DNA from 3 places in the Cupriavidus sp. H18C1 genome. Region 2 is predicted to be linked to each of the others. Evidence: predicted binding sites of a transcription regulator. Region 2 holds the regulator's gene; each other region holds the start of a gene.
The links. The regulator HrcA, encoded in region 2, represses chaperone genes, less so after heat shock. The targets are predictions, from matches to a motif close to TTAGCACTCNNNNNNNNNGAGTGCTAA.

Region 1 (9,833 bases), 1.2 Mb from region 2:
CATCGCCGTGCTGATCCAGCGCGACAGCGGCGGCAACCTGGCCGAGGTCCTCGACACCATCAGCCGGCTGGTGCGCGAGCGGCTCAAGCTGTTCGACAAGATCCGCGTGCTGTCCGCGGAGGGCCGGCTGTCGGCATGGATCCTCGGCCTGCTGCCCTTCGGCACCGCCGGGCTGATCTCGGTGCTGAACCCGGGCTTTCTCGACGTGCTGTGGCAGGACCCGGCCGGCATCCGCATGGCCGGCACCGCGCTGGGGATGATGGCGCTGGGCGTGCTGTGGATGCGCAAGATCATCCGCATCCGGGTATAGGAGAAATCATGCAAGCCATGCAGACACAACAATGGCTGTTGCTGGGCCTGGTGTTCGTCGCCGCCTTCGGCGCGGCGCTCGGATTGATGCTGGTGTGTTCGCCGAACCGGCTGCGCGCGCGGCTGGAGCGGCTTGGCGGCGCCGGCACGGGCACCGCGGGGACGGCGGGAACACCGGTCGGCAACGACTGGGCCGCGCGGCTGAGCCAGTGGGCCAGGCCGGTGTCGCGCCTGGCGCTGCCGAAGGAAGGTTGGGAGAGCTCCGCGCTGCGGGTGCGCTTCATGAACGCCGGCTGGCGCGGCACCGCCGCTCCCACGCTGTACTTCGCCGCCAAGACCGTGCTCGCGCTGGCGCTGCCGCTGGCGGCGCTGGTGGCGACGGTCGGCACGCCGCTGGCGAGCGACGGCGCACTGCTGGCGGTGCTGCTGATCGCGATCTGCGCGGTCGGCTACTACCTGCCCAACGCGCTGCTCGCGCGCCGGATCGCCCAGCGCAAGCGCGCCGTGTTCGAGGAGTTTCCCGATGCGATCGACCTGCTGACCGTCTGCGTCGAGGCCGGGCTCGGCCTGGACGCGGCGCTGATGCGGGTCGCCAGCGAACTGTCGCTGCGCTGCCCCGTGCTGGCGGGCGAGCTGGAGCTGATGCTGCTGGAGATGCGTTCGGGTTTCTCCAAGGAAAAGGCGCTGTCCAATCTGGCGCTGCGCACCGGCGTCGAGGACGTCGAGCGCTTCGCCGCGATGCTGGTACAGGCCGACCGCTTCGGCACCAGCCTGGGCGAATCGCTGCGGGTGCTGTCCGACATGCTGCGCACCAAGCGGCGGATGCTGGCCGAGGAACAGGCGGCCAAGATCGCGCTGAAGCTGCTGTTCCCGCTGATCTTCCTGATCTTCCCCTCGCTGCTGGTGGTGCTGCTCGGCCCCGCCTTCATCCAGATCGTGCGCGTGCTGCTGCCGACCATGACCGGACAGGGCGGATAACGCCGCCGGGCTTCGGCCCTCGGCTGGCCGCCATCACCCCAGGCAGTGCGGACAGCCTTTGCCCGGACCCGGTCCGGGCTTTTTCGCTGCCGCAGCGCGGCAGCGCTTGCACTTGACCGGTCCCGCCGCATGCTGAACACTCCAATGGCACAGGCCCGTCTGGAGGCCGGCTGGAGGCGGCATGAAGCTACGCGTTCTGAGCGATCTGCATCTGGAACACCATACCCCCGAAACGGTCCCCGACTGCGAGGCCGATGTCGTCGTGCTCGCCGGGGGACATCGCCAACGGCCGCCATGGCATCGACTGGGCGGCGCGGCACCTGCGCGGGCCGATCGTCTATGTGCCGGGCAATCACGAGTACTACGACAGCACCTTCACCCGGGTCGACGCGCAAATGGCCGCCGCCGCGGTCGCCCATCGGCAGGTGCATCTGCTGACCAGCAGCGTGGCGGTGTTCGAGCTGCCCGGCCAGGCGCCGGTGCGCGTGCTGGGCACGACGTGGTGGGCGGACTACGCGCTGTTCGGCCGCGAGCGCATCGACGACGCGATGCAGGCCTGCGCCAAGGTGATGCTCGACCACCGGCTGATCTCGGTCGAGGACGACAGCGCGGACGGCGGCGCGGATGACAGCGCGGACGGCCGCGGCGGCCGGCACAGTGGCATCCGCCGCTTCACGCCCGCCGACGCGCTGGCGCGCCACCGGGCCGAGTCGGCGTGGCTGGCCGGCGAGCTCGACAAGCCCTTCGATGGCGCGACCGTGGTGGTCACCCACCATGCGCCGGACCTCGGCAGCCTCGACCCGCGCTATGCGCACGACCTGGCCTCGGCCGGATTCATCTCGCGCCGGCCCGACCTGGTCCAGCGCGCCGACCTGTGGATCCATGGCCATACGCATACCAGCTTCGACTACCGCGTCGACCGCGCGCGCGTGGTCTGCAACCCGCGCGGCTATGTGCGGCGCGGCGACGGGGCGCTGGAGAATGCGAAGTTCGATTGGGGGTATGTGGTGGAGGTGTGACGCCGTGTGAAGATCGACTCCGCTCTTCCGCTCAACATCCCTTCCCACAAACAAAACCCCACGGGCTTGCACCCGTGGGGTTTCGACTGAAGCGATTCGCGCAGTCTAGGCACTCGGCCAAAGCCGACGGCCGGCATCAATTAGATCATGCCGTCCATGCCGCCCGGGCGTTGTACTCACGACTGATAAAGATGGATTTAAATACGGACTCCGATAGCGCGCCGGAATTCGCCGAGGACGCCACACTGCGCAGTACTGCTAGCCAGTCCGCAAATGCTCCACGAACTCCTATCTGCGAGTTACAGTTTTGATGCTGAGAAACTCCCCCCCAGCAGTAGGGTAATCGTCGCACCACCCGCGGGCCATAATGGTAGCTCCTGTCACCCAGCAAGCAATTTGCCTGTTCCATGACTACCATTAAGTCGATTCGAAAACTGACCAATTACGGCATCTTTCAAAGCTTCGATGGTACAAAAACGCAGCCGTTTGGCAAGCTAAATCTAATTTACGGATGGAATGGCAGTGGGAAATCCACACTCTCAACGGTGTTCGAGACATTGCAGCTACGAACGCCATTGTCGCACACACGATTTCACAACGCCGATCTGCAGATTGATTTGACAGACGGCGACCCAATTACCAGTGCAACAATACCCGGTTGCTCTCTAAACATTCACACCTTCAATCATGGGTTTATTAAAAGAAACATTGATTGGGATAAGTCCGTAAAGGGAATTTTACTGGTAGCCAAAGAAAAAATCGAAGAAAAGAAGTCGCTTGAGGCTCTCCACAAACAGCTCGAACAAGTCATCAATGAAGAACAGGAGCAACTCAAGAAAGTCCGTGAACTTGACGCATCCATCTCAAAGTTCCTAACGGAGAGCGCAAAGAGAACTAAAACGAGCCTTCAGGTTATCGACGTAAACGACAGTCGTTACTTCAATTACAACAAAACCAAGCTCGAAGACTTTCTGCGCAGTCATGCCACTGCAGTGAAAGACCTGTCTTCTATTCTCCCGACAGAGGAGCTAGCGGCTTTGACGCGGGCCGCAAGGCCGGAGCACCGTCCGAACATAGAGCTATCTCTTAACCAGGTGCAGTTCGATGGATTTACCAAAGCACACGAGCGCCTAAGCGACCTCCTTCGAACGAGCGCGGTTAATGCCGCAATTTCTCGCCTCGCTCAGCACTCTGAATTGCAGGCGTGGGTCGCGAACGGCATTGAACTGCATCAAAACCTTTCCAGCGAAGTCTGCGAGTTTTGCGGCGGCGATCTTCACCCTTCGAGATTGCATGAGCTGCAAGCTCATTTCAACGAAGAGTACAAGAACTTTCAAGCACGTCTTAGCGCCGCGGACACGTGGTTGAATAGCCAGTATATCGACGTATCAAATTTGCCTTCTGAATCGGATCTTTATGACGAGTTTCGCGGCGCATACGAAACGGCTGCCACCGAGCTTCGGGCGGCGGTGCAGAAGCTTAACAACTGTATAGTCAAGTGGCACGATACACTTCGCGAAAAGATCACCAATCAGTTCAATGTCAAGCTCCAAGTCTTCCCCATACCTCGAGAGCTGATTGCGAGCGTTCAAGCAGGCATGAGCGCCGTGATCGCCCAGGTGTCTGCCCACAACAAGAAAACGTCCAACTTCCGCGAAGAGACGAAGAAGAGTAAGGAGCGGCTCGAATTGCATTACGCTGCTGTTGAGGCGCGTGACTTCGGATACTTTGAAAAATGCATGGATCGGACGGCCACGGAAGCGAAACGCGAAGGCAGAGCCAGACTGCGCCAAAATCTCGAACAACAAGTTGGACGACTCGAGCAATCCCTGTCGAGTGCCGGCATTGGCGCGGAACAGTTCAATGCGGCGCTCCACCGATTTTTAGGTCGCAGCGAAATCTCACTGCGTTTTAAACCGGCAACCGGCGGATACGAAATCGTTCGCCACAACGGGTCCCAACATGACGGGAACCTCAGCGAGGGGGAAAAGACAGCCATCGCCTTTGTCTATTTCATTACGAAGTTGACCGAGAACGACAACCGCATCGAGGATTCCATCATCGTTGTCGACGATCCCATCTCCAGCTTCGACTCGAACTACCTCTTTCATGCCTACTCATACCTGCGCGCAAATTGCGAGAAGGCAAAGCAGCTCTTCGTTCTCACGCACAATTTCAATTTCTACAAACTTGTGCGCGATTGGTACGCCAAAACCAATAGCAATCGCGCGCAAAAAGGCAAGGGACCAAGCGCCTTCTTCTATGTGCTGGAGACCGACAATGCTCTGCCGCGTTGCTCGCAACTCAAGAACGCGAATGAAACGCTGGTGAGATACCATTCCGAGTATCACTATATTTTCTCCCGGCTGCACCAGTTCCGCGAACATGAATCGTTGTCTATTGAAGATTCTTTCCTTTCAGCGAATCTCGCGCGAAAACTCCTTGAAGCTTTTCTTTCATTCAAGTTTCCGCGCCAGCGTGGCGACATTGCAAGCTTGATGGCCGCAGCGTTAGAAGGTTGCAAGACGACAACGGTCGAAACCAAAGAGCGCATCTACAGGTTCATCAACAAGTACTCGCATAGTGACTACATTGAGATTGACTCGGACGCTTCCGAGAACCTCCATGGAGAGAGCCGAAACGTCATTGCACTGATCTTCGAGTGGATGAGAGAACTTGATCCAGTACACCTCGCCGAGATGGAGACCGTCGTAGGAAGTCCGTCGTAAGGAGCCGCTCAGGCGCCCCCGACACTTGCACGAGTTCTGAGTCCGTTCAGGGTATTAGTATTGGCGTTGCAGAACTTTCGTCCCAGGAGAAGCGGGACCGAAGAACGATTATCTGACGAACCACTCCACAAGAAACCGATCACCGCTGCTCGCCCTAAGCCAAACTTCATCAGCACGGGCATGCGCAAACGGGGATATGTGGTTGAGGTGTGAGAGCGCCCGACACGAACTGGACACCGAACGTCTTGGCGCCCTCTCCTGCCGGAGCGGAGGGAAGATCCGATACCTCGCCACCGCGGTCGCTTTCCCCAAACAAAAACCCCCCACGGGCTTGCACCCGTGGGGGTTTCGACTGAAGCGACGGCTCGCGCCGTCTCGGCAGTCTGGGCAGTCGGCCGAAGCCGACGGCCGGCGTGATTACATCATGCCGTCCATGCCGCCCATGCCACCCATGCCGCCCGGCATTGCCGGCGCCGACTCTTCCTTCGGCGTTTCGGCGATCGCGCAGTCGGTGGTCAGCATCAGCGACGCGACCGAAGCGGCGTTCTGCAGCGCGGTGCGGGTCACCTTGGTCGGATCCAGCACGCCCATCTCGACCAGGTCGCCGTACTCGCCGCTGGCGGCGTTGTAGCCGAAGTTGCCCTTGCCTTCGATGACCTTGGCCACGACGACCGAGGCTTCCTCGCCGGCGTTCAGCACGATCTGGCGCAGCGGCTCTTCCATCGCGCGCAGCACGATCTTGATGCCGGCATTCTGGTCGGCGTTGTCGCCGGTCAGGCTCGAGATCGCAGCGCGGGCACGCAGCAGGGCCACGCCGCCGCCCGGGACGATGCCTTCTTCAACGGCAGCGCGGGTGGCGTGCAGCGCGTCTTCGACGCGTGCCTTCTTTTCCTTCATTTCGACTTCGGTGGCGGCACCGACCTTGATCACCGCAACACCGCCGGCCAGCTTGGCCACGCGCTCTTGCAGCTTTTCGCGGTCGTAGTCCGAGGTCGCTTCCTCGATCTGGGCACGGATCTGCTTGACACGGCCTTCGATCGCGGCGGCGTCACCGGCACCGTCGATGATGATGGTGTTTTCCTTGCCGATCTCGACACGCTTGGCTTGACCCAGGTCCTGCAGGGTCGCCTTTTCCAGCGTCAGGCCGACTTCCTCGGCGATCACGGTGCCGCCGGTCAGGATGGCGATGTCTTCCAGCATGGCCTTGCGACGGTCGCCGAAGCCAGGCGCCTTGACGGCGGCGGTCTTCAGGATGCCACGGATGTTGTTGACCACCAGGGTCGCCAGCGCTTCGCCTTCGACGTCTTCGGCGATGATCAGCAGCGGACGGCTCGACTTGGCGACTTGCTCCAGCACCGGCAGCAGGTCGCGGATGTTCGAGATCTTCTTGTCGAACAGCAGCACGAACGGGTTGTCGAGCTGGACGACTTGCTTGTCCGGGTTGTTGATGAAGTACGGCGACAGGTAGCCGCGGTCGAACTGCATGCCCTCGACGACTTCCAGCTCGTCGGCCAGCGACTTGCCGTCTTCGACGGTGATCACGCCTTCCTTGCCGACCTTGTCCATCGCTTCGGCGATCAGCTTGCCGATCACTTCGTCGCTGTTGGCCGAGATCGCGCCAACCTGGGCGATTTCCTTGCTGGTCGTGGTCGGCTTGCTCAGCTTCTTGAGCTCTTCGACAGCCGAACCAACGGCCTTGTCGATGCCGCGCTTCAGGTCCATCGGGTTCATGCCGGCGGCAACGTACTTCATGCCTTCGCGCACGATCGACTGGGCCAGCACCGTCGCGGTGGTGGTACCGTCACCGGCGTTGTCGCTGGTCTTGGAAGCGACTTCCTTGACCATCTGGGCGCCCATGTTCTGCAGCTTGTCCTTCAGCTCGATTTCCTTGGCGACCGACACACCGTCCTTGGTCACGGTCGGGCCGCCGAAGCTGCGCTCGAGCACCACGTTGCGGCCCTTCGGACCCAGGGTCACCTTGACCGCGTTGGCCAGGATGTTCACGCCTTCGACCATCTTGTGGCGAGCGCTGTCGCCGAACACTACGTCTTTAGCTGCCATGTTCTAGATCTCCAGAATTCTGTACGGGAAATGTCCCGGGCGCGATCGCCGCCGCGGCGGAGCCGGGCGCCCAGGGGTTCCGGACGCGCGGCGCCCGGACAGCGACATCACTTGTTGATGACCGCCATGATGTCTTCTTCGCGCATGACCAGCAGTTCCTGGCCATCCACCTTCACGCTCTGGCCGGCGTACTTGCCGAACAGCACGCGGTCACCCACCTTGACGTCGAGGGCGATCGACGCGCCCTTGTCATCCTTCTTGCCCGGGCCGACGGCCAGCACCTCACCCTGATCGGGCTTCTCGGCAGCATTGTCGGGAATCACGATGCCGGAAGCGGTCTTGGTTTCGTTGTCCAGACGCTTGACGATCACGCGGTCGTGCAAAGGACGCAGATTCATACGGACTCCTTAGTACAAGTGAGCATTTATTTGCAAAGTGGCCACCGCGGGAGTGCGGAGACCCTTGAAATCGGACGCCGGATGCAGGCTACAGCACGCTGTTAGCACTCGCACCCGGCGAGTGCTAATTATAGGGACGGGGTTTCGGGTTTTCAAGACGAGGTCTGAATACGGGTTTACCCGCATAAAGGAAGGAAAAACGTCGCGCCCCCCGCGCCGGGCAAGGCCGGACGGGCATTGTCTCTTATATTGTGCGGCCGGTATTTTTTCAGGCGGATGTCGCCCCGGGGAGGCGACCTCCCTCTACCGTCGTCCCCCCTTGCAAGCGGGGACCCGGCGATTTTCGCCTTTCGACTCGAGACACCGGCCCCTTCACGGAGGAGACGGGAAAGCTCTCACACCCCGCCCCGCAGCTGCGGCAAGACCGTCTGCGCGCAGGCGTCGATCCAGGCCTGCTGGTTGCCGCAGACGTTGTGCAGGAAGACCGCGTCGGCGCCCATCGCCAGGTCCTCGGCCAGCCAGGCCGCCTGCTGGGCGGCGTCGCAGGAGATGCGGACCGCCCGCTCGATGTCGTCCGGCGACACCGTCCGCGCGCGGGCATCGAATTCGGCGGGGGGTCGCCAGATTTGCCGCCGTTTCGCTGTCGAACACATTGGTGCGCCACTGCTCGTAGGCCATCCGGCGCGCCGCCTCGTCGCCCTGGGTCGGGTCGGCATAGGCGATCTTGGCCTGGATATGGACCGGCTTGGCCTCGCCGCCGCCCTCGCGGAAGGCGTCGATCACCGCGCGCATGGTCTCGCGCGGCCCCGAGATCGTGATCAGGCCGTCGGCCCACTGCCCCGCCCAACGCGCGGTCTGCTCGGTCAGCGCCGCGGCGAAGATCGGCGGCGGACGCTGCGGCAGCGTATAGAGCCGCGCGCGATCGACCACGATGCTGCCGCGGTGCGTCACCTCCTCGCCGCGCCACAGCGCGCGCATCGCGTCCACCGATTCGCTCAGCATGGCCTGCCGCTCGGGCTTCGATGGCCACGGCCGGCCGGTGATGTGTTCGTTCAGCGCCTCGCCGGTGCCCAGCGCGATCCAGAAGCGGCCGGGAAACATGGCCTCCAGCGTCGCCGCGGCCTGCGCGACCACGGCCGGGTGGTAGCGGCCGAACGGGCATGCCACCACGCCGGTCGGCAGGTCGACCGTCGCCATCGCGGCGCCGAGCCAGGACCAGGAATGGCCGCTCTCTCCTTGCCGCTCGCTCCACGGATGGAAGTGGTCGGAGCAGCTGAGCGCGGTAAAGCCGGCCAGCTGCGCGGCGCGCGCGTAGCGCAGCAGATCGCCCGGCGAGAACTGTTCGTGCGAGGCGTGATAGCCGATCAAGGGCATGGCGGACTCCTGGGCGGGATGGGGATGGGCCGGCCGTCTTCGGGTCGTCATCTGGCCGTCAGTTGGCCTTCAGCCGGCCGCTGCCGGGGCCGGATACGCCAGCGTGGTCATCAACGCGAGCGCGGCCTGGCGCGAATCGAGCCGGGTGTGCTGCACGACGATCGGCACATCGGACTCGATCACGCTGGCGTAGTCGGTGTCCTCCGGGATCGGCTCGGGGTCGCGCAGATCGTTGAAGCGCAGATGCAGCGTGCGGCGAGCCGGTACCGTCAGCCGGTAGGGGCCCACGGGCTCGCGGTCGGCATAGAAGATCGTCACGGTGACATTGGCCTCGGTATCGCCGGTATTGAGCAGGCAGGCCGCCTCGTGGCTGTTCAACTGCCGGCTCGCGGCCGGGTCGGTCGGCGGCAGATAGCCTTCGGCAATCACCCAGCGCCGTTGTCCGATCGCTTCCATCGGTTTCTCCTTTGTTGTTCGCCAGTGGCGGGATTGGCAGTGTCCAGGCCGTCCACCGTGTCGACGATCACGGCGCAAAGCACGGCCGCTGCCGCAGCCAGCGATAGCCGTAGGCACGCAGCTTCAGCGCATGGGCCCCGTTCTGCGGCGGCGGATACGGGCCGTCGACCAGCATGTCGCGCAGCTCCCCGACCTCGACATCGGGCAGCCCCACCTCGACGTCCTTGCCGGACAGATTGGCGAAGGTGAAGACCACCTGCCCATCCAGCTCGTGCCGCAGCGCCAGCACCGCCGGGCAGCCCACGTCCATCACCGTGCATTCCCCGTAACCGATCTCCGGCATGCCGAGGCGCGCGCGGATCATCTTGCCCGTCTTGGCCAGCAGCGAATCGTCGCGCAGCAATTGGTCGTAGATGTTGACCTTGTCGTAGGCGAACGGCCCCTCGCGGATCACCGGCACCGGCAGCGAGCCGGGATCGGCCGGCGAAAAGCCGCCATTGACCTCGTCG
Region 2 (9,833 bases):
GCGCTCCAGTCGACCCCGGCAACGTCCTGGCCGTTGTTGGTCACCGCGCCCAGCACGCTGGCGACGCGGGTGCCATGCCAACTGTTGGTCTTTCTCCACTCGACGCTGGGACAGCTGTTTTCGCTTGGTTCATAGTCGCCGGCGTCGGTAGGATCGCTGTCACGGCCATCGCCATCCAGCGAATACTGCGGGTCTGAAATGAAGTCATAGCCGGCCACGAGCCGCGCCGCCAGATCCGGATGCCTTAGCACACCAGTGTCGACCACCGCGATCACCACGCCTTCGTGGCCGCGCGACCGATCCCAGGCAGCGGGAAGATTCGCGGCCCCGGGCACCAGCGCCGCAGAACCCAGATAGGGTTGGTTGACCGCGAACTCCGGATCGTTCGGCACCGTGTCGTGCGGCCGCAGCCAGCGGTCCGGCACCGCGTCCGCCACGCGCGGATCCTGGCGCAGCTTCGCGGCCACCGCCTCCGGATCGGCGCCCTTGCCGGCCGGCACGCCGAGCAACGCCAGGTTGCCGCCCATCTGCCGCTTGACGGTCAGTCCGATGCCGGTCTGCTCGGCGACCTTGCGCACCTGTTCGGCGGCGGTCTCGGCCGGCATCAGCGCGGTGCCCCCGGGGGCGTCCTTCCAGCGCACGATGATGTTGCCGCTGTAGACCGGGGCCGGATGGGCGTCCGGGCTCGTCGCGGCCGTCGCGGCCAAGGGGGACAGGATGGCGCCCGCCGAGACGGCGGCGGCAAGGACCAGACGCAGGGCGACGGGCGGGATCGAACGCGGCATGAACACCTCCGGGAGGGGCGAAGCCGGGGTGCAGCGGCCGGCGCTCGCGGGCATGTGGCTCAAAGATAGTTGGGGGAATGCGACCGGGCAATCGGCGCTCGTCCGACAGCGCGCGCTATCGGGGTGACGTCCGGGGCGGTTTCGCCTTTCTCGATCGGCTGCCTTGAGCCGCCTGCGTGGTCCGCCTGCCTGGCCGCTTTCCCGATCCGGGTTAACGGCAGCCGTCGCCCGGTCTTCAGTTCGCCGGCATGTCGCGCCCGGTCGGCTTGGGCCGGCTGGGCGTCAGGCGGCGGTCTGCCTCGGCCGCCTCGATCCGCGGCAGCGCGCGCAGCGTGGTGACCGCCTGCTCGATGGTCGCCTCCGGCGACGGCGAGATCGCGGTGACCAGCCAGGTGCCGCCGGACATCGGGCGCTTGACCACGAAGCGGATCGGGCCCTTGGCCTGCGCCAGCAGTTCGCCCGCCTGCAGCGAGGTATCGACGGCCGGCGGCGTGAAGCGGACCAGGATGTCGCCGACCGCGCGGTCGTCGGTGATGGCGCCCGGCGGCGGGGTGGCGGGCTTCGAGCTGCAGGCGGCTGCCAGCGCCAGGCCGCACAGGGCCGCCGCGAGCGTCAGGCGGCGCGTGGCGCGGCGCGCAGGGCGGCTCACCGGGCGGCGCGTGGCTTCGGCGGAGCCGGTCGTGCCGGACGGGTCGTCGAGGGGCGAGGGCGGCTTGGCGAAGAACATGGGGTTTCCTGTGGTCGGTGCGATCGGTGGTGCGATTGGATCGTGCTTGTCGGTGTTGCTGACCCGTAGTGCTTGTCGGTAGTGATGACCGGTAGCGCTTATCGGCGGTGCTTATCGGTGTTGCTGATCGGTGAAGCTTGTCGGTCGTGCTGATCGGTGGTGCCAGGGTGCGTCGAATGCCGCGACCGGCTCAGCTCGCCGCCCGGCGTGCGCGCCGGCCCTCCTTGGCCGCCGCCGGCACGCCGCGCGCGCCCTGCGCCAGCATCTCCTCCGCGTGTTGCAGCGTGGTGGCGGTCACCGTCGCGCCGCCCAGCATGCGCGCGGTCTCGACCACGCGGCCGGCGGCGTCGAGCACGCGGATCTGCGAGCGCGTCACCGCCTCGCCGCCATCGCCGACGGTCTCCTTGCTGACCAGCAGATGCGTGCCGGCCTGCGCGGCGACCTGGGGCAGGTGGGTCACGCACAGGACCTGGCGCGCGCGGCCGAGCTCCTGCAGCCGGCGGCCGACCACCTCGGCGACCGCGCCGCCGATGCCGGTGTCGACCTCGTCGAAGATCAGCGTCGGCGTCGGCGCGGCCTCGCTGGTGATCACCGAGATCGCCAGGCTGATCCGCGCCAGTTCGCCGCCGGAAGCCACCTTGGCCAGCGGCCGCGCGCTGACCCCCGCATGGCCGGCCACCAGGAACTCGACCTGCTCGAGCCCGTGGCTGGCGCCTTCGTCGAGCGGGTGCAGCGCCACGGTGAAGCTGCCGCCGGCCATCGACAGGCCCTGCATCGCCTCGGTGACCGCCGCCGACAGCCGCTCGGCGGCCTCGCGCCGGCTGTCGCTCAGATGGCGCGCGATGGTCAGGTAGGCGGCGCGGGCCGCGGCCTCGCGCGCGGTAATCTTGTTCAGGTCCTGCGCGGCCTGCAGGTCGTCGAGCTGCTGGCGGCGCGCCAGCAGCTCCTCGGGCAACTGTTCGGGCGGCACGCGGAACTTGCGCGCGGCGGTGTGCAAGGCCTGCATCCGTTCCTCGACGACCTGCAGCCGCTCGGGATCGAGCTCGAGCCGGTCGACGTAGCGGGTCAGCGAGTGGGCCGCTTCCTCGGCCTGCACCTCGGCCGCTTCGAGCGCGATCACCACATCGCCCAGCGCCGGGTCGACCTCGGCCAGCTGGCGCAGCCGGTGCGCCATCGCGTTGAGCGCGGACAGCACCGCGCCGTCGGCCTCCGACAGCGCATCGAGCGCGGCGCGGCCGCCCTCGAGCAGATTGGCCGCATGCGAGAGCCGCTTGTGCTCGCCCTGGATCGCTTCCCATTCGCCGGGCTGCGGCGCCAGCTTGTCGAGCTCGCCGACCTGCCATTCGAGCCGCTCGCGTTCGAGCTGCATCTCGCGCGACTGCTGTTCGACCGCCTCGCGCTGGCGCACGCAGGCGCGCCAGGTGCGCCAGGCCTCGGCCACCGCCGCCGACTGCGCGGTCAGGCCGGCATGCGCGTCGAGCAGCAGCCGCTGCGCGTCCGGTCGCAGCAGCAGCTGGTGGGCGTGCTGTCCATGGATGTCGACCAGCTGGTCGCCGACCTCGCGCAGCTGCGCCAGCGTGGCGGCGTTGCCGTTGATGAAGGCCTTGCTGCGGCCGTTGGCATCGACGACCCGGCGCAGCAGCACGTTGCCGTCGTCCTCGGCCAGCGCCTGCTCGTTGAGCCAGGCGTCCAGCGCGGGGTGCGTGGAGAAGGTCGCGCTGACGCTGGCGCGCGCCGCGCCCTCGCGCACCACGCCGGCATCGGCGCGCTCGCCGAGCACCAGCGCGAGCGCATCGATCAGGATCGACTTGCCGGCACCGGTCTCGCCGGTGAACACGGTAAAGCCGGCGGAAAAGTCGAGGTCGAGCGTATCGACGATGACGAAATCGCGGATGGACAGGCTGCGCAGCATCTTGGGAGACGGAAGGCGGCGGTGACTTGGGGAGGGGATCGGGCCAGCGAGGCGCGCTTGCGCTCAGAGCCGGTTGTCTTCGGTCGGGTACTCGTGCCAGTGCAGCTTCTTGCGCAGCGTGGCGTAGTAGTTGTAGCCGACCGGGTGAAGCAGGTTGATGGTCTTGGCCGAGCGGCGCACCACGATGCGGTCGCCGGGCAGCAGCGAGGTCAGCGACTGCATGTCGAAGTTGACGCTGGCATCGCGCGCGGTGGCGACCTCGATCGACACCTCGGCGTCGTGCGGCAGCACGATCGGCCGGTTCGACAGCGCATGCGGGGCGATCGGCACCAGCACCAGCCCGGACAGCGTCGGATGCAGGATCGGGCCGCCGGCCGACAGCGCATAGGCGGTCGAGCCGGTCGGCGTCGACACGATCAGGCCGTCCGAACGCTGGTTGTACATGAAGTAGCCGTCCACCGAGACCGCCAGCTCGACCATGCCGGAGATGCCCGAACGGTTGACCACCACGTCGTTCAGGGCCAGCGCGGAGAAGATCACGCCCTCGTCGCGGATCACGCGCGATTCGAGCAGCATGCGGTTCTCGGGCTCGTAGTTGCCGCTGAGCATGGCCGGCAGCACCGATTGCACATCTTCCAGCGGGATGTCCGTCATGAAGCCGAGGCGGCCGTGGTTGACGCCGATCAGCGGTACCGAGAAGCCGGCCAGCTGGCGCGCGATGCCGAGCAGCGTGCCGTCGCCGCCGAGCACCACGGCGACGTCGGCCTGCCGGCCGATCTCTTCGGCGGACAGCGCGGGGTAGTCGGTCAGCCCGGTGGCCAGCGCCGTCTCGCGTTCGAACACCACGTCCTGGCCGTTGCGCAGGATGCAGGCCGCCAGTTCCTCGAGCGGTCCCTCGATGCCCGCGGTCGAATACCTGCCGACCAGGGCGACCGTGCGAAAGGGCGCGTGCGCGGCGCCGGACTTGGGGTGTGCAGACATGCCCGGATTAGACCATACCGCCATGACCATTGTCAGCACGGCCCGGGGAGTGAGTGCCAGCGCGAGCCCCGGCGCGCAAAACTTGCGTAAAATCGGGACACCATGGACGAACGAGCGAAAACCCTTCTCAAGACCCTGATCGAGCGCTACATCGCCGAAGGGCAGCCGGTCGGCTCGCGTACGCTGTCGAAGTACTCGGGGCTGGACCTGTCGCCGGCGACCATCCGCAACGTGATGTCGGACCTGGAGGAGATGGGCTTCATCGCCAGCCCGCACACGTCGGCGGGGCGCATCCCGACCCCGCGCGGCTACCGGTTGTTCGTCGATACCATGCTGACGGCCCAGCCGCTCGACAACCAGTTCGACCGCACCAAGCTGGCCGGGCTGATCCAGGGCGAACTCGGCGCGCAGGAACAGAGTCCGCAGCGGATGATCACCACGGCCGCGCGCACGCTGTCGAACCTGTCGCAGTTCGCCGGGGTGGTGATGACCCCGCGCCGCGCGCAGGCGTTCCGGCAGATCGAATTCATGCGGCTGTCCGACAAGCGCATCCTGCTGATCATCGTGACGCCCGAAGGGGACGTGCAGAACCGCATCATCCAGACCGAACTGCCCTACAGCGCGTCGCAGCTGGTCGAGGCGGCCAATTTCATCAACACGCATTACGCCGGCATGCGCTTCGACACGGTGCGCGAGCGGCTGCGCGACGAGCTGAAGGCGCTGCGCATCGACATGTCCGAGCTGATGCAGGCCGCGGTCGAGGCCGGCAGCAGCGCGATGGCCGACGAGGACGAGCAGGTCTATATCTCGGGCGAACGCAAGCTGCTCGAGGTCGAGGACCTGGCCTCGAGCATGGACAAGCTGCGCAGGCTGTTCGACGTGTTCGAGCACAAGACCAGCCTGCTGCAGCTGCTCGATGTGTCCAGCCATGCCGAGGGCGTGCAGATCTTCATCGGCGGCGAGAGCCGGCTGGTGCCGCTCGAGGACATGGCGGTGATCACCGCCCCGTACGAGGTCGACGGCCAGATCGTCGGCACGCTGGGCGTGATCGGCCCGACGCGGATGGCCTATGACCGGGTGATCCCGATCGTCGATATCACGGCGCGGCTGCTGTCGAGCGCGCTGAGCAGCCAGAACTGATGGCGGCCAGGGCGGGCCGCCACGCGCAGGGCGGCCTTCGCGCCCGCGCGATACCGGAATCCCTATGACATTTACCGCAGAACCGGCCTATCGGCATGGGCAGGCGCCCCGCACGGCGATCCTGCTGATCAATCTGGGCACGCCGGACGAGCCGACCCCCCAAGGCGGTCGGCCGCTACCTGAAGCAGTTCCTGTCCGATCCGCGCGTGGTGGAGATTCCGCGCGCGGCCTGGCTGCCGGTGCTGTACGGGCTGATCCTGCCGCTGCGCTCGCGCGCGTCGGCGCTCAAGTACGAATCGATCTGGCTGCGCGAGGCGCACCGGACCGGCTCGCCGCTGCTGGTCCATACCGAACGGCAGGCGCATGCGCTGCAGCAGTTGCTGGCGCAGCAGGGGCACGACGTGACGGTGGCCTGCGCGATGCGCTACGGCAACCCGTCGATCCCCTCGGTGATGGAGGCGCTGCGGCGCCAGGGCTGCGAGCGCATCCTGGCGCTGCCGATGTATCCGCAGTATTCCGGCACCACCACCGCGACCGCCTTCGACGAGCTGTTCCGCGTGCTGGGCGAATGGCGCAATCAGCCGGAGCTGCGGCTGGTCAAGCATTTCCACGATCATCCGGCCTATCTCGGCGCGCTGCACCAGCAGGTCGGCGCCTACTGGGCTCAGCACGGCGCGCCGGATTTCGCGCGCGGCGACCGGCTGATCCTGTCCTTCCACGGCGTGCCGCGGCGCACGCTCGAACTGGGCGATCCCTATCACTGCGAATGCCTGAAGACCGGCCGCATGCTGGGCGAGGCGCTGGGCCTGCAGCCGGGCCAGTACCAGGTCACCTTCCAGTCGCGCTTCGGCAAGGCCGAGTGGCTGCAGCCCTATACGGCGCCGACGCTGACCGAGCTGGGCAAGGTCGGCACCGCGCGGGTCGATGTGTTCTGCCCGGGCTTTCCGGCCGACTGCATCGAGACGCTGGAAGAGATCGCGATGGAGGGACAGTCCGAATTCAAGGTCGCCGGCGGCAAGGAATTCCACTTCATTCCGTGCCTGAACGACGCGCCGTTCTGGATCACCGCGCTGTCGGAGATCGCGCTGCAGCATATGCAGGGCTGGCCCCTGCGGCTGCCGCACGCGCACGAACTGGAGGCCAGGCGCTCGCTGGCGCAGGCAAGGGGGGCAGCGGCATGAACCCGTCATACGAGGACGATGCGCGCCAGCGGATCGACAAGTGGCTGTGGTGCGCGCGCTTCTTCAAGACCCGCTCGCTGGCGGCGGAGGCCGTCGAGCGGGGCCGGGTGGAGGTCAACGGCCAGCCATGCAAGAATTCGCGCGAGGTCAAGCCGGGCGACACGATCCGCATCGACGCCCATCAGCAGCGCTGGGAGCTGGTCGTCAAGGGCATCGCCCCGGCCCGCGGGCCGGCATCCGTGGCGCAGACGCTCTACGAGGAAACCGAGGAAAGTCGGACGCGGCGCGCCGCCGAGGCCGAACGGCGGCGTCTTCATGTGGAGCCGGCGTCGCAATTGCAGGGGCGCCCGACGAAGCGCGACCGCCGCCGCATCGAGGATCTGAAAGGGTGAACCGAAGCGGCACGGCCCGCCTGGGCGGGCCGTGTGTCAGCGGGAATACTGGATGATGTATTGGCGCAGCGCCGGATCGGCGCCGCCGTCGACGCTGTCGCGTGGGGTCAGTCCGTCGGAGAGCCAGATGAAGACGGTCAGGGCCGCCAGCGAAAGAAGTACCAGCAGGGTGAAGAGCGAAAACTTCGGCGTTTTGTTCGACGGCTTCGGCAGCTTGCGCATGGCCTTACCCCCGGCAGGAAAGACTTCAATATGGGACGGCACCCCGGCAGTTTTGTCGTTTTTTTGGATTTATCTTAGAAGCTGCACTGCAGCAAAGCAATTTCACTCCCCGCAGCACTGGTTTAAGTTTGTAAGCTGATGTTTCCTGCAGATGTCCGTCCGCTCTTGAAATATCGGCTTGGCGCCACCAGTTGCCAGCTGAATTCCGATTGACCCCAGGCGGACCGCCCCGTGCGGCCGCAACTTGTTCTGAAACGGATCGACATGGAAGACCAGAAGCAAACGCCATCCAACACGCCGCCGACCTCGTCCGCCGACCAGGCCGCCGAAGCGCAAGCCGCGCAATCGGCCACGCCCAACCAGACGACCGAGCCCGCCGCAGCCGCGGATGACGTGGCGACCCAGCTCGCCGCACAGCTGGCCGAGCAGGAAGCCAAGGCACGCGAGAACTACGATCTGTATCTGCGTGCCGTGGCCGAGGCCGAAAACATCCGGCGCCGGGCGCAGGAAGACGTGGCCAAGGCCCACAAGTTCGCCATCGAGAGCTTCGCCGAGCATCTGCTGCCGGTGATGGACAGCCTGCAGGCCGCGCTGGCCGATGGCTCGGGCGATATCGCCAAGCTGCGCGAGGGGGGTCGAACTGACCGCCAAGCAGCTGGCCAGCGCCTTCGAGAAGGGCCGCATGGTCGAACTGAATCCGGTCGGCGAGAAGTTCGACCCGCATCGGCACCAGGCGATTTCGATGGTGCCTTCGGAGCAGGAACCCAATACGGTGGTGGCCGTGCTGCAACGCGGCTATCTGATCGCGGACCGGGTCCTGCGGCCTGCATTGGTGACGGTGGCTGCGCCGAAGTAAGGGTCGGCGGGCAGACCGGCCTGCCTCCGATGCGCAGCCACGCCCGGCGCCGTTTCGGCACCGGGCGTTCTCGTTTGTGGAGAAATGCGATGCCTTACCCGTTCGGCGCAGCGCCGGCGCCCCACACCGATCACCGCGCGTTCGAGGCCTTCGGCATGCGCGCGGTCGATCATGACACCATCGACGATGCGCTCGCCGCCGCCGGCGACGAGCTGGTCTGCGTGTTCTTCTGGGGCGAGGACTGCTACAACTGCGAGATGGCCAAGAAGGCCATGCTGGCCAATCCGGACCCGTTGCGCGAGCTCGATCTGCACTGGCTGCACGCCGACGTCTACACCTATCCCGCGCTGGGACGGCGCTTCGGGCTGTACGGCATCCCGGTGTTCATGTTCTTCCACCGCGGCAAGAAGCTCGGCCGCGCCACCGGGTGGCATGGCATCGGACAGTTCTCCGCGGCGGTTGCCAACGCGCGGCTGAAGGCCAGCGGCAAGCCGCTCGCCGGATGACGGTCCGGTAGGGCCGCAACCCGCGGCCCGGCGCGCCCGGCGTCCCAGCGGTCGCGTGCGCTCGGAGCCCCGACCATCGCCCGCGCGCAGCGGCTCGGCGGTCGCCGGCGCTCAGCCTCTCAGCGGTTCAGCGAATAGCCGATGCGGAACTGCCAGGGCGTCTTGCGGTTGTAGTCGAGCAGGCTCTCGCCATAGCCGACGAAGTAGCCGGCCATCAGATAGCCGGCCGTGCCCGGGATCAACCGGCCCATCGGGTAGGTGAACTGCGCGTCGACGCTGCCGTACCACTGGCGGGTGCCCTTGCGCACCGTCGCCGCCAGCTCCCACGAATCGGGTTTGCCGTAGGCGACCCGCAGATCCATGAAGCCGCGGTAACGCGCGATATCGCTGTTGTCGCTCTTCTCCAGGTAGTAGTAGAGCTTGGGCGTCACGGTCCAGTGCCAGTCGTCCGTCTCGCCGAAGTGGAAGGTCGGCTTCAGGAACAGCGTATTGATGCTGCGCGACTGGTCGCCGTCGCGGCCATTCGATTCGTGTTCGAGGCCGGTGGCCACCGACAGCCGGCTGATCCAGCGATTGCGCACGCCGGTATCGGACAGGTAATAGAAGATGCTTGGCCGGTAGTTGGTGTCGTGGAAGGGCTTCGATTCCTCCGACAGATCCCACAGCGAGAACTGCGTGTAGCCAACGTACAGATTGTCCAGCCAGTAGCGCGAGTTCGGGTCGCGCCCTTCGAAGATCCGGTACTTGAAGCTGAACTGGAACTTGGCATTGGCGCCGCCGTGCGCGCCGACGGCGTAGTACATCGGATCGTTGAAGGTCAGCCGGCTGCCGCCCGACAGGATCGGCTGGTCGTAGACCGGCTGCCCCGGTCCCTTCGGCTGGACCACCGTTTCGACGGGCGTCGCGGCGATATCCGCCTGCTGGTCGTCGTGATCGGCCGGCGCGGCCGCGGTCGTCGCCGGCGGTGCGCCGGTGGCGGGAGGCGCGATGCCCGACTGGTTCAGCGTTACCAGCACCGGCGCGGCGTCGAGGCCGACCGGATCGAGCCGGATCTGGCCGCGCAGCGTCGGCGGGATCTCGCCCTGGTACTGGATGGTGCGATTTTCCCCGCGGCGCAGGCGCACCGTGGCC
Region 3 (9,833 bases), 780 kb from region 2:
CGTCTATGGCGTGCAGCTGGGCATCGGCGGACCAAGGAAGGACATGGCGGTGCTGATGAACCTGAACCACAACGGACAGGCGATCTCGCTGTCGGCGAAGCTGGCCGACAAGGGTGTCAGGGACGGCGCCAGCCTGCGTGCCTACATGACGCGCGAGCCGCGCCAGTACACCTTCGCGCAGACCTTCCCCCACCGGCACGCATGCGATGTGGCTGTACTACTGGCTGGCGGCCAACGGCATCGATCCGCTGCGGGAGGCCCGCGCGATCACCGTGCCGCCGCCGCAGATGGTGGCCAATATGCGGGTCGGCCACATGGACGGCTTCTGCGCCGGCGAGCCGTGGCACGCACGCGCGATCGCGGATCGCATCGGCTTCACCGCCGAGACCACGCAGGGCATCTGGCGCGACCATCCGGAGAAGACGCTGGGCACTACCGCCGAGTTCGTGCAGCGGTATCCGAACACCGCGCGCGCGATGGTGGCGGCGGTGCTGGAGGCCTCGCGCTTCATCGACGCATCGGCGTCGAACCGGCGCCGGACCGCCGAGACCATTGCCGCGCCGTCCTATGTCGACACCGACACGGACCTGATCCTCGACCGCATGCTGGGCCGCTATGCCAACGGTCTGGGCAGGACCTGGGACGACCCCGAGGCGATGCGGTTCCACGGGGACGGCGAGGCCAACTATCCCTACCTGTCCGACGGCATGTGGTTCCTGACGCAACACAAGCGCTGGGGACTGCTGAAGGAACACCCCGACTATCTCGCGGTGGCGCGCAAGGTCAATCGGATCGACGTCTACCGGCAGGCGGCCGCGGCCGCGCAGGTGGCACTGCCCGCGAGCGACTTCCGCACGGCGAAGCTGATGGACGGCGTGGTGTGGGACGCCAGCCGGGACCCGAAGGCCTATGCCGATGGCTTCGCGATCAGGGCCTGAGGCGGCCCGGCGAGCCGTGTGCGCGTATCGCGCTATCATCGGCCGGAAGCGCCCTCACCGGCCGCCCTTGCCGCACCGCCCTTGCCGCACCGCCGTTACCGCATTGCCGTTATTGCAGTGGGCGCGCATTGCCCTCGCACTACCCTTGCGCACCGCCCTTACCGTACTGCCCTTAGCACACCGACATGCCCACTGACCGCCACGACACCTCGTCCGCTTTTTCCGCGGCGCCCTATATCAAGGAAATCGGCCGCGGCGTCGCCGGGGCACGCGCCCTGCCGCGCGACGATGCGCGCCTGCTGTTCGATGCGATGCTGTCCGGACGCGTCTCGGACCTCGAGCTGGGCGCCGTGCTGATGGCGTACCGGATCAAGGGCGAGGCGCCGCACGAGCTGGCCGGCATGCTGGAGGCCGCGCATGCGCATTGCCTGCCGCTGCCGGCGCCGGAGCGCCAGGTGGTGGTGATTCCCAGCTACAACGGTGCCCGCAAGCAGCCCAATCTGGTGCCGCTGCTCGCGCTGCTGCTGGCGCGCGAGGGCATCCCGGTGCTGGTGCATGGCACGCGCGAATTCAATCAGCGGGTCACCAGCATCATGCTGTTCGAGGCCTTGGGGATCCCGCCGTGCGCGACGGTGGACGAAGCCGCGCGGCGGCTCGCGCAGCCCGGTGGCGGCGGCGATGCCGATCCCGGCCCGCTGGCCGTGCTGCCGATCGACGTGCTGTCGCCGGCCCTGTCGGCGCTGCTCGACAAGCGCACCGTGATCGGGCTGCGCAATTCCTCGCACACCATCGTCAAGATGCTGCAGCCGGTCGGGGCGCATACGCCGGCCGAGGCGCTGCGGCTGTACAGCTACACCCACCCGGAATACCGCGAAACGCTGACGGACTACTTCTCGCACGAGCCGGCCAACGTGCTGCTGGCGCGCGGCACCGAGGGCGAGGTGGTGGCCGACGCCCGCCGCGGCAGCCGCATCGACTGGCTGCACGACGGCCATCAGCGCACGCTGGTGGATCCGATGTCGGGCTCGGTCGCCGACGTGCCGGCGCTGCCGCCGGGCACCGACGTGGCGCTGACGGCGGCGTGGATCCGCCAGGTGCTGTCCGGCGCCGTGCCGGTGCCGGCGCCGATCGCCACGCAGATCGAGACGATCCGCGGCTGCCTGCGGGAGAGCGCGCGGGTCAGCTGGGTCAGTCCGCTGTAGCGGAATTTCCCTTCGCCTCTGCCCCGGCCCGTCTCCCTGACCCCTTTCCGGCGCGCGGAAGAGTTGGGCCCTCGCCCCTCGTTCAGACCCGCCGCGGCGGCAGCGGAATGCGCTCGGTCTCGCCCGGCACGTGCGGGAATTCGTCGTTCTCCCAGCGCCGCGCCGCCTCCTCGATCGCCTCGCGGCTGCTGGCGACGAAATTCCAGAAGATATGCCGCCGGCCGTCGACCGGCTCGCCGCCGAGCAGCATCAGGCGCGACGGCTCCAGCGCCGTGACGGTGGCCTCCGCACCGGGCGTCAGCACCGCCAGATGCTCCGCCGGCAGCGGGGTGCCCTCTATCGCGGCGGCGCCGTCGACCAGATACAGGCCGCGCTGTTCGTGCTCGGGCGGAATCGCCAGGCTGGCGCCGGCGTCCAGTTCCAGCGCCGCATAGAGCGTGCGGCTGAACACCTGCACCGGCGAGCGCGCCCCAAAAGCGTCGCCGGCGATCACGGTGATGCGGGCGCCGCCATGGACCAGTTGCGGCAGCGTCGCCGCCGGATGGTGGAAGAACGACGGCGCGACGGTCTCGTGCTCGCGCGGCAGCGCCACCCAGGTCTGGATGCCATGCAGCCGCGGGCCGGCGTCCCGGGCGGCCTGCGGCGAGCGCTCCGAATGGACAATGCCGCTGCCGGCGGTCATCCAGTTGACGTCGCCAGGCCGGATCGTCTGTTCGCTGCCGACGCTGTCGCGATGGACGATTTCGCCTTCGAACAGATAGGTCACGGTGGCAAGGCCAATATGCGGATGAGGACGCACATCCATACCGTGGCCGGGCGGCAGTTCGACCGGGCCCATATGGTCGAAGAAGATGAACGGCCCCACGGTCTGGGCGGCGGCGGAAGGCAGCACACGCCGCACCGAGAAGTCGCCGATATCTCTTACATGCGGTTTCAACAAATGTTCAATGGCGGACATGGCTGACACTCCGAGGACGTGGGCGGATCGACGCAATGCTGGCAAGTGTAGCCCTTGCGGCGTATGGCATGGTCCCTGCACAGAACCCCGGCCGACGCCGGCCCTCTAACGAACTTGTGTCCGTCTCCGCGGCGATACCTCGGCGGTACCTGCGCGATACCCGGGCGCTTCGGAGCCGTTTCCGGGCGATGTCCGGGCGATGTCCGGGCGATGTCCGGGCGATGTCCGGGAGATCACCGGGCGATCACGGGGCGATTACCGGGCGACTTCCAGGCAACGTAGACTGCTATGAAACATTTTCTCCGATATCCTGGAACTATCGCCGCGAGCCGGACTCCAATTAGCACTCACCCGGATGGAGTGCTAATATGCGTTGCATTGCAGTGTGGGAAGCGCCGGCAACAACGCCGATGATGCTTCCGGCACGCGGGCACGCCGCCCGCCGGATGCGAAAGGAGCCCTGAGTGAACGCAGTCCTGTCTGCCGATTCGATCACCATGAACAACACCCTGCCGATGGTGCCCCAGCGCGCCAACAGCATGGCCCTGACCCTGCCCGCCGGGCTGGGCAATCTCGACAGCTATATCCAGGCTGTCCACCGAATTCCGATGCTCACCGCCGAGGAGGAGCAGCGGCTCGCGCGCGAGCTGCGCGACCACGACTCGGTCGAGGCCGCCCGCCGGCTGGTGATGTCCCACCTGCGTCTCGTCGTGTCGATCGCACGCCAGTATCTGGGCTACGGCCTGCCGCACGCGGACCTGATCCAGGAAGGCAATATCGGCCTGATGAAGGCCGTCAAGCGCTTCGACCCGGATCAGGGCGTGCGCCTGGTGTCGTACGCGATCCACTGGATAAAGGCGGAGATCCACGAGTACGTGCTGCGCAACTGGCGCATGGTCAAGGTCGCCACGACCAAGGCCCAGCGCAAGCTGTTCTTCAACCTGCGCAGCCACAAGCAGGGCGCCCATACCTTCACGCCGGACGAGATCGACGCGGTCGCCCGCGAGCTGAACGTCAAGCCCGAAGAAGTGATGGAGATGGAAACCCGCCTGTCGGGCGGCGACCTGGCGCTGGAGGGCCAGGTCGACGACGGCGAGGAGGAGTTCGCTCCGATCGCCTACCTGGCCGACAACCATAACGAGCCGACCCGCGTGCTCGAGGCCAAGCGCCAGGACCGGATGCAGGTGGAAGGCCTGGAGCAGGCGCTGACCAAGCTCGATCCGCGCAGCCGCCGCATCATCGAGGCGCGCTGGCTGCAGGTCAACGACGACGGCTCGGGCGGCGCCACGCTGCATGAGCTGGCCGACGAGTTCGGCGTCTCGGCCGAGCGCATCCGCCAGATCGAGTCCGCCGCGATGAAGAAGATGAAGGGCGCGCTGCAGGCGTTTGCGTGATGGACGCCGAGGCAAGCAGCAAGCCGTAAGCCGCCGGGCCCCCGCATGCGCGGGGACGGCGGCGGGAAGGGCCGGGTTCCGCAAGGACCCGGCCCTTTTCTTTGCCTCCCGCCTCCCGCCTCTCGCCTCTCGCCTCCCGTCTCTCGCCTCTCGCCTCTCGCCTCTCGCCTCCCGCCTCCCGCCTCTCGCCTCTCGCCTCTCGCCTCCCGTCTCTCGCCTCTCGCCTCTCGCCTCTCGCCTCTCGCCTCTCGCCTCTCGCCTCTCGCCTCCCGCCTCCCGCCTCCCGCCTCCCGCATCCCGCCTCCCGCCTCCCGCCTCTCGCCACCGCCTCCCGCCACCGCATTCCGCCACCACCGCCCTCCGACGCCCCCCACGCCACCCGCGCGGCCCCGCGCCGCACCCACGCGCCGCCCCTCCTCGGGGTTTGCCCGCATCCGTCCGCCGTGATGTTGACAATCACCGAGCCGTGATCTACAAATCCGTACACAACTACAAACGATTTTGTAGACAATCTTGTCTACAAAGAAATCCTGAGAGCGGATTCCCGATCCATTCGATCCACACCGCCCGCCCGGCGCGCCCGCGCGCCGGCCACCGCATGGCATCGCCTTGAGGAGACAAGCATGATGCACACCACCGCGCCTGCCGCCGCCGAGCTGCAGGACAGCGCGTCCGTCCACCATGGCAACGCGCTGATCAAGCCGTCGTACGACGAACGGCTGACCAACGAAGACCTGGCGCCGCTGAAGAAGCAGACCTGGAGCACGTACAACATCTTCGCCTTCTGGATGTCGGACGTGCACAGCGTCGGCGGCTATATCACCGCCGGCAGCCTGTTCGCGCTGGGCCTGACCAGCTGGCAGGTGCTGGCGGCGCTGCTGGTCGGCATCGTCATCGTGCAGTTCTTCTGCAACCTGGTGGCCAAGCCCAGCCAGGTCACCGGCACGCCGTATCCGGTGATCTGCCGCGCCTCGTTCGGCGTGCTCGGCGCCAACATCCCCGCGGTGATCCGTGGCCTGATCGCCGTGGCGTGGTACGGCATCCAGACCTACCTGGCCTCGTCGGCCTTCCTGGTGCTGGCGCTGCATTTCTTCCCGTCGCTGGCACCCTATGCCGACGTCAAGCTGCATGGCTTCGCCGGGCTGTCGACGCTGGGCTGGGCGGCCTTCATGACGCTGTGGGTGCTGCAGGCGCTGGTGTTCTGGACCGGCATGGAGACCATCCGCAAGTTCATCGACTGGGCCGGCCCCGCGGTCTATGTGGTGATGATCCTGCTGGCGATCTGGCTGGTGAACAAGGCGGGCTGGAGCAACGTCAGCTTCACGCTGAGCTTCGTCAAGTACAGCGGCTGGGAAGCGGTGCCGGTGATGCTGACCGCGATCGCGCTGGTGGTCTCGTACTTCTCCGGCCCGATGCTGAACTTCGGCGACTTCTCGCGCTACGCGAAGAACTTCGGCGCGGTGCGCAAGGGCAACTTCTGGGGGGCTGCCGATCAACTTCCTCGGCTTCTCGCTGCTGACCGTGATCACCACCTCGGCCACGCTGCCGGTGTTCGGCAAGCTGATCACCGATCCGGTCGAGACCGTCAGCCATATCGACAGCACCTTCGCGATGGTGCTGGGCGCGCTGACCTTCATGATCGCCACCATCGGCATCAACATCGTCGCCAACTTCGTCTCGCCGGCGTTCGACTTCTCCAACGTCTCGCCCAAGCACATCAGCTGGCGCACCGGCGGCATGATCGCCGCGGTCGGCTCGATCTTCATCACGCCCTGGAATCTGTACAACAACCCGCAGGTCATCCACTACACGCTGGACGTGCTGGGCGCCTTCATCGGGCCGCTGTTCGGCATCCTGATCTCCGACTACTACCTGGTGCGCCGCCAGCAGGTCGACGTCGACGACCTGTACACGATGCGCCCGCAAGGCAAGTACTGGTACACCCGGGGCTACAACCCGGTGGCGATCGCCACCATGATCCCGGCCGCGATCATTCCGATCCTGTGCGTGGTAGTGCCGGCCTGGCAGGGCCTGGCCAACTACAGCTGGTTCATCGGCATGGGCATCGCGCTGGTGCTGTACCGCCTGCTGGCGCGCCGCATGATGCCGCACTTCTTCGCGGCCGCCTGACGCCGCGCCACCACGACCCGACGACCAGACGACCAGACGACCTCGACGACTTCACGACCTCGACGACCCCGACGATCCGACCACCCGACGTTTGCCATGAAGCTGAAGATCATCAATCCCAATACCACGCAGAGCATGACCGACAAGATCGGCCAATGCGCCCGCACCGTGGCCTCGCCCGACACGCGCATCGTCGCGGTCAGCCCGCGCATGGGTCCCGCCTCGATCGAGAGCCACTATGACGAGGCGCTGTCGGTGCCGGGCATCCTCGAGGAGGTCCGGCTGGGCGAGGCCGATGGCGTCGACGGCTACGTGATCGCCTGCTTCGGCGATCCGGGGCTGTACGCGGCGCGGGAGATGGCGCGCGGGCCGGTGATCGGCATCGCCGAGGCCGCCATGCACATGGCCAGCCTGATCGGCACCAGTTTCAGCGTGGTCACCACGCTGGCGCGCACCTGCAATATCGCGTGGCACCTGGCCGAGCGCTACGGCATGGAACGCTTCTGCCGCAACGTGCACGCCTGCGATCTGCCGGTGCTGGAGCTCGAGCGGCCGGGCTCGGACGCGCGCCGCATCATCACCGAATCGTGCCGCCAGGCGCTGGCGCAGGACCGCAGCGACTGCATCGTGCTCGGCTGCGCCGGCATGACGGACCTGTGCGAGGAAATCTCCGAGGCGATCGGCGCGCCGGTCATCGACGGCGTGGTGTCGGCGGTCAAGATGGTCGAGTCGCTGGTCGCGATCCGCCTGCGCACGAGCAAGCGCGGCGACTGGGCCAGGCCCTTGCCGAAGGCCTACGCCGGCATGCTGGCGCCGTTCGCGATCAACTGAGGCGCCGCCTTCATCGATTTCCGCTTACCGCAGACCATGTCCACTTCGCTCTCCCCTTCCCGCTCGCCGGCCGGCGCCGATGCCGGCCAACCCCTATCCCCGCGACCTGATCGGGTACGGCGCGCAGCCGCCGCATGCCCGCTGGCCCGGCGGCGCCCGCGTGGCGCTGCAGTTCGTGCTCAATTACGAGGAAGGCGGCGAGAACTGCGTGCTGCACGGCGACGCGGCCTCCGAGCAGTTCCTCTCCGAGATCGTCGGCGCGGCGGCCTACCCCGACCGCCACATGAGCATGGAGAGCATCTACGAATACGGCTCGCGCGCCGGCGTCTGGCGCATCCTGCGCGAGTTCGAGCAGCGCGGCCTGCCACTGACCATCTTCGGCGTGTCGATGGCCCTGCAGCGCCATCCCGAGCTGACCCGCGCCTTCGTCGAGCTGGGCCACGAGATCGCCTGCCACGGCTGGCGCTGGATCCATTACCAGAACATCGACGAGGCCACCGAGCGCGAGCACATGCGCATCGCGATGCAGATCATCCGCGAGCTGACCGGCAGCGCGCCGCTGGGCTGGTACACCGGCCGCGACAGCCCCAACACGCGGCGCCTGGTGGTCGAGCACGGCGGCTTCGTCTACGACTCGGACTACTACGGCGACGACCTGCCGTTCTGGACCGAGGTGCAGACGAGCAACGGCGAAACGAAGCCGCATCTGGTGGTGCCCTACACGCTGGACTCGAACGACATGCGCTTTGCCACGCCGCAGGGCTTCAACACCGGCGAGCAGTTCTTCCAGTACCTGAAGGACGCCTTCGACGTGCTGTACGCCGAGGGCGATCCGCAGGGCCTGAACCAGCCGAAGATGCTGTCGATCGGCATGCATTGCCGGCTGCTCGGGCGGCCCGGGCGTTTCCGCGCGCTGCAGCGTTTTCTCGATTACGTGCAGTCGCACGACAAGGTCTGGATCGCGCGCCGGATCGACATCGCGCGGCACTGGATCGAGACCCATCCCCATCCGGGATCGGCGCGTGCGCCGATGGCGACGGCCGTACAGGGCGATCTGTCGCTGGCGCTCTGAAGGGGCGGTGCGGATGGCTGGATGGCACGCGGCGCGGACGACCGGATGGCACGCTGCTGCGCGGATGGCTCGACGGCACGCTGTGCGCATCGTCGCGGTGCCGGGCCCGATCCTTCCATCGGTGCGCGCGCCCGGCGGCGTTTCGGACCGGTGCCGCGCGCTTTGTGTACGATATGCGGATCGTTCGTCGCCAATCGCGGTGACAAAGTCCACCGCGCATCGTCACAATGTCATCACTTCGCAAGCCGACCGGCGGCAAGACGGCCGCCGCCTCGGCGCCCACGCCGGCCGCCCGCAAGAACGCCGCCGGCAAACCCGCCGCCCGCAGGACGGCCTCCCGCGGCGCTTCGCCGGCTGAGGACGCGCACAGCATGGACGCCGCCGAGGCCGCCGCTGCCAACGCCGCCGACGGCCCGGAGAACGGCACCGCCGAGGCTTCGGCCACCGAGGCGATCTATCTGAGCCTGCTGTCGGCCATCATGGAACACCGGCTGCTGGCCGGCACCAAGCTGGTCGAGGAGCGGCTGTGCGAGGTCACCGGGGCCAGCCGCGCCCGCATCCGCCAGGTGTTCGCCCGGCTCGCGCACGAGAAGCTGGTGACGCTGGTGCCGAACCGCGGCGCCTTCATCGCCAGCCCGACGGTCGAGGAAGCGCATCAGGTGTTCCAGACGCGCCAGGTCATCGAGCCCGAACTGGCCGCCACGCTGGCGCGCCAAGCGACGCCGGCCAAGGTCCGCAGCCTGCAGCGGCACGCGCAGGAGGAGGACGCGGCGCGCGCGCGCGGCGACCGCGCCGCGGTGATCCGGCTATCGGGGGAATTCCACATCCTGCTGGCGGAAATGGCGGGCAACGCCATCCTGGAGAAGGTCATCCGCGAGATGGTCTCGCTGACCTGCCTGATCATCACGCTGTACGACCGGCCCGGCGCGCCGGCCTGCCCGGAGCACGAGCACCGCGAGCTGATCGCGGCGATCGAGAAGCGCGACGAGGCCGCGGCCCGCGCGGTGATGCGCGAGCATCTGGAGCACATCGAAGGATCGCTGGACCTGACGGTGACCGAGGCCGGGGCACCGGACTTCTACAGCATCTTCAACAAGGGCTGAGCTCGCCGTACCGAGGACTCGGGACGCAAGCATGCGAGACCTGAGGGCTCGGGTCCTGAGGACTCCGGAGGTGAGGATTCAGGACCTGAGCCCTCGGGTCGATCGAGGCGCTCAGGACAGCAGCTGCTTCATGTCCTTGACGATCGGCTCGGTCCCCTGGCCATGGCGGATGAACAGCCGCAGCCGCCCTTCCGGATCGAACACA

Region 1: groES (co-chaperone GroES) is a predicted target of HrcA. The motif match lies at 7,596-7,622, and genes of this name have one in related genera.
Region 3: rpoH (RNA polymerase sigma factor RpoH) is a predicted target of HrcA. The motif match lies at 3,439-3,465, and genes of this name have one in related genera.

What each region holds. Positions count from the first base shown of each region.
Region 1 covers NZ_CP186008.1:2,940,138-2,949,970, reverse strand. Annotated here, with positions in the region: partial or broken gene OJJOAM_RS13675 (type II secretion system F family protein) at 1-310, shown strand, start outside; gene OJJOAM_RS13670 (type II secretion system F family protein) at 307-1,287, shown strand; partial or broken gene OJJOAM_RS13665 (metallophosphoesterase) at 1,469-2,306, shown strand; gene OJJOAM_RS13660 (AAA family ATPase) at 2,714-5,035, shown strand; gene groL (chaperonin GroEL) at 5,453-7,096, opposite strand; gene groES (co-chaperone GroES) at 7,204-7,494, opposite strand; gene OJJOAM_RS13645 (TIGR03557 family F420-dependent LLM class oxidoreductase) at 7,867-8,868, opposite strand; gene OJJOAM_RS13640 (sensory rhodopsin transducer) at 8,938-9,324, opposite strand; gene OJJOAM_RS13635 (alpha-amylase family protein) at 9,392-9,833, opposite strand, start outside.
Region 2 covers NZ_CP186008.1:720,914-730,746, reverse strand. Annotated here, with positions in the region: gene mprA (MprA protease, GlyGly-CTERM protein-sorting domain-containing form) at 1-785, opposite strand, end outside; gene OJJOAM_RS03400 (hypothetical protein) at 1,021-1,512, opposite strand; gene recN (DNA repair protein RecN) at 1,703-3,424, opposite strand; gene OJJOAM_RS03390 (NAD kinase) at 3,488-4,405, opposite strand; gene hrcA (heat-inducible transcriptional repressor HrcA) at 4,508-5,545, shown strand; partial or broken gene hemH (ferrochelatase) at 5,610-6,726, shown strand; gene OJJOAM_RS03375 (RNA-binding S4 domain-containing protein) at 6,723-7,118, shown strand; gene OJJOAM_RS03370 (hypothetical protein) at 7,155-7,340, opposite strand; partial or broken gene grpE (nucleotide exchange factor GrpE) at 7,605-8,196, shown strand; gene OJJOAM_RS03360 (thioredoxin family protein) at 8,286-8,702, shown strand; gene OJJOAM_RS03355 (phospholipase A) at 8,822-9,833, opposite strand, start outside.
Region 3 covers NZ_CP186008.1:1,503,468-1,513,300, forward strand. Annotated here, with positions in the region: partial or broken gene OJJOAM_RS07065 (CmpA/NrtA family ABC transporter substrate-binding protein) at 1-938, shown strand, start outside; gene ybiB (DNA-binding protein YbiB) at 1,124-2,140, shown strand; gene OJJOAM_RS07075 (pirin family protein) at 2,223-3,098, opposite strand; gene rpoH (RNA polymerase sigma factor RpoH) at 3,596-4,492, shown strand; partial or broken gene OJJOAM_RS07085 (NCS1 family nucleobase:cation symporter-1) at 5,116-6,622, shown strand; gene OJJOAM_RS07090 (aspartate/glutamate racemase family protein) at 6,719-7,453, shown strand; gene puuE (allantoinase PuuE) at 7,533-8,525, shown strand; gene OJJOAM_RS07100 (GntR family transcriptional regulator) at 8,753-9,628, shown strand; partial or broken gene OJJOAM_RS07105 (SCO family protein) at 9,740-9,833, opposite strand, start outside.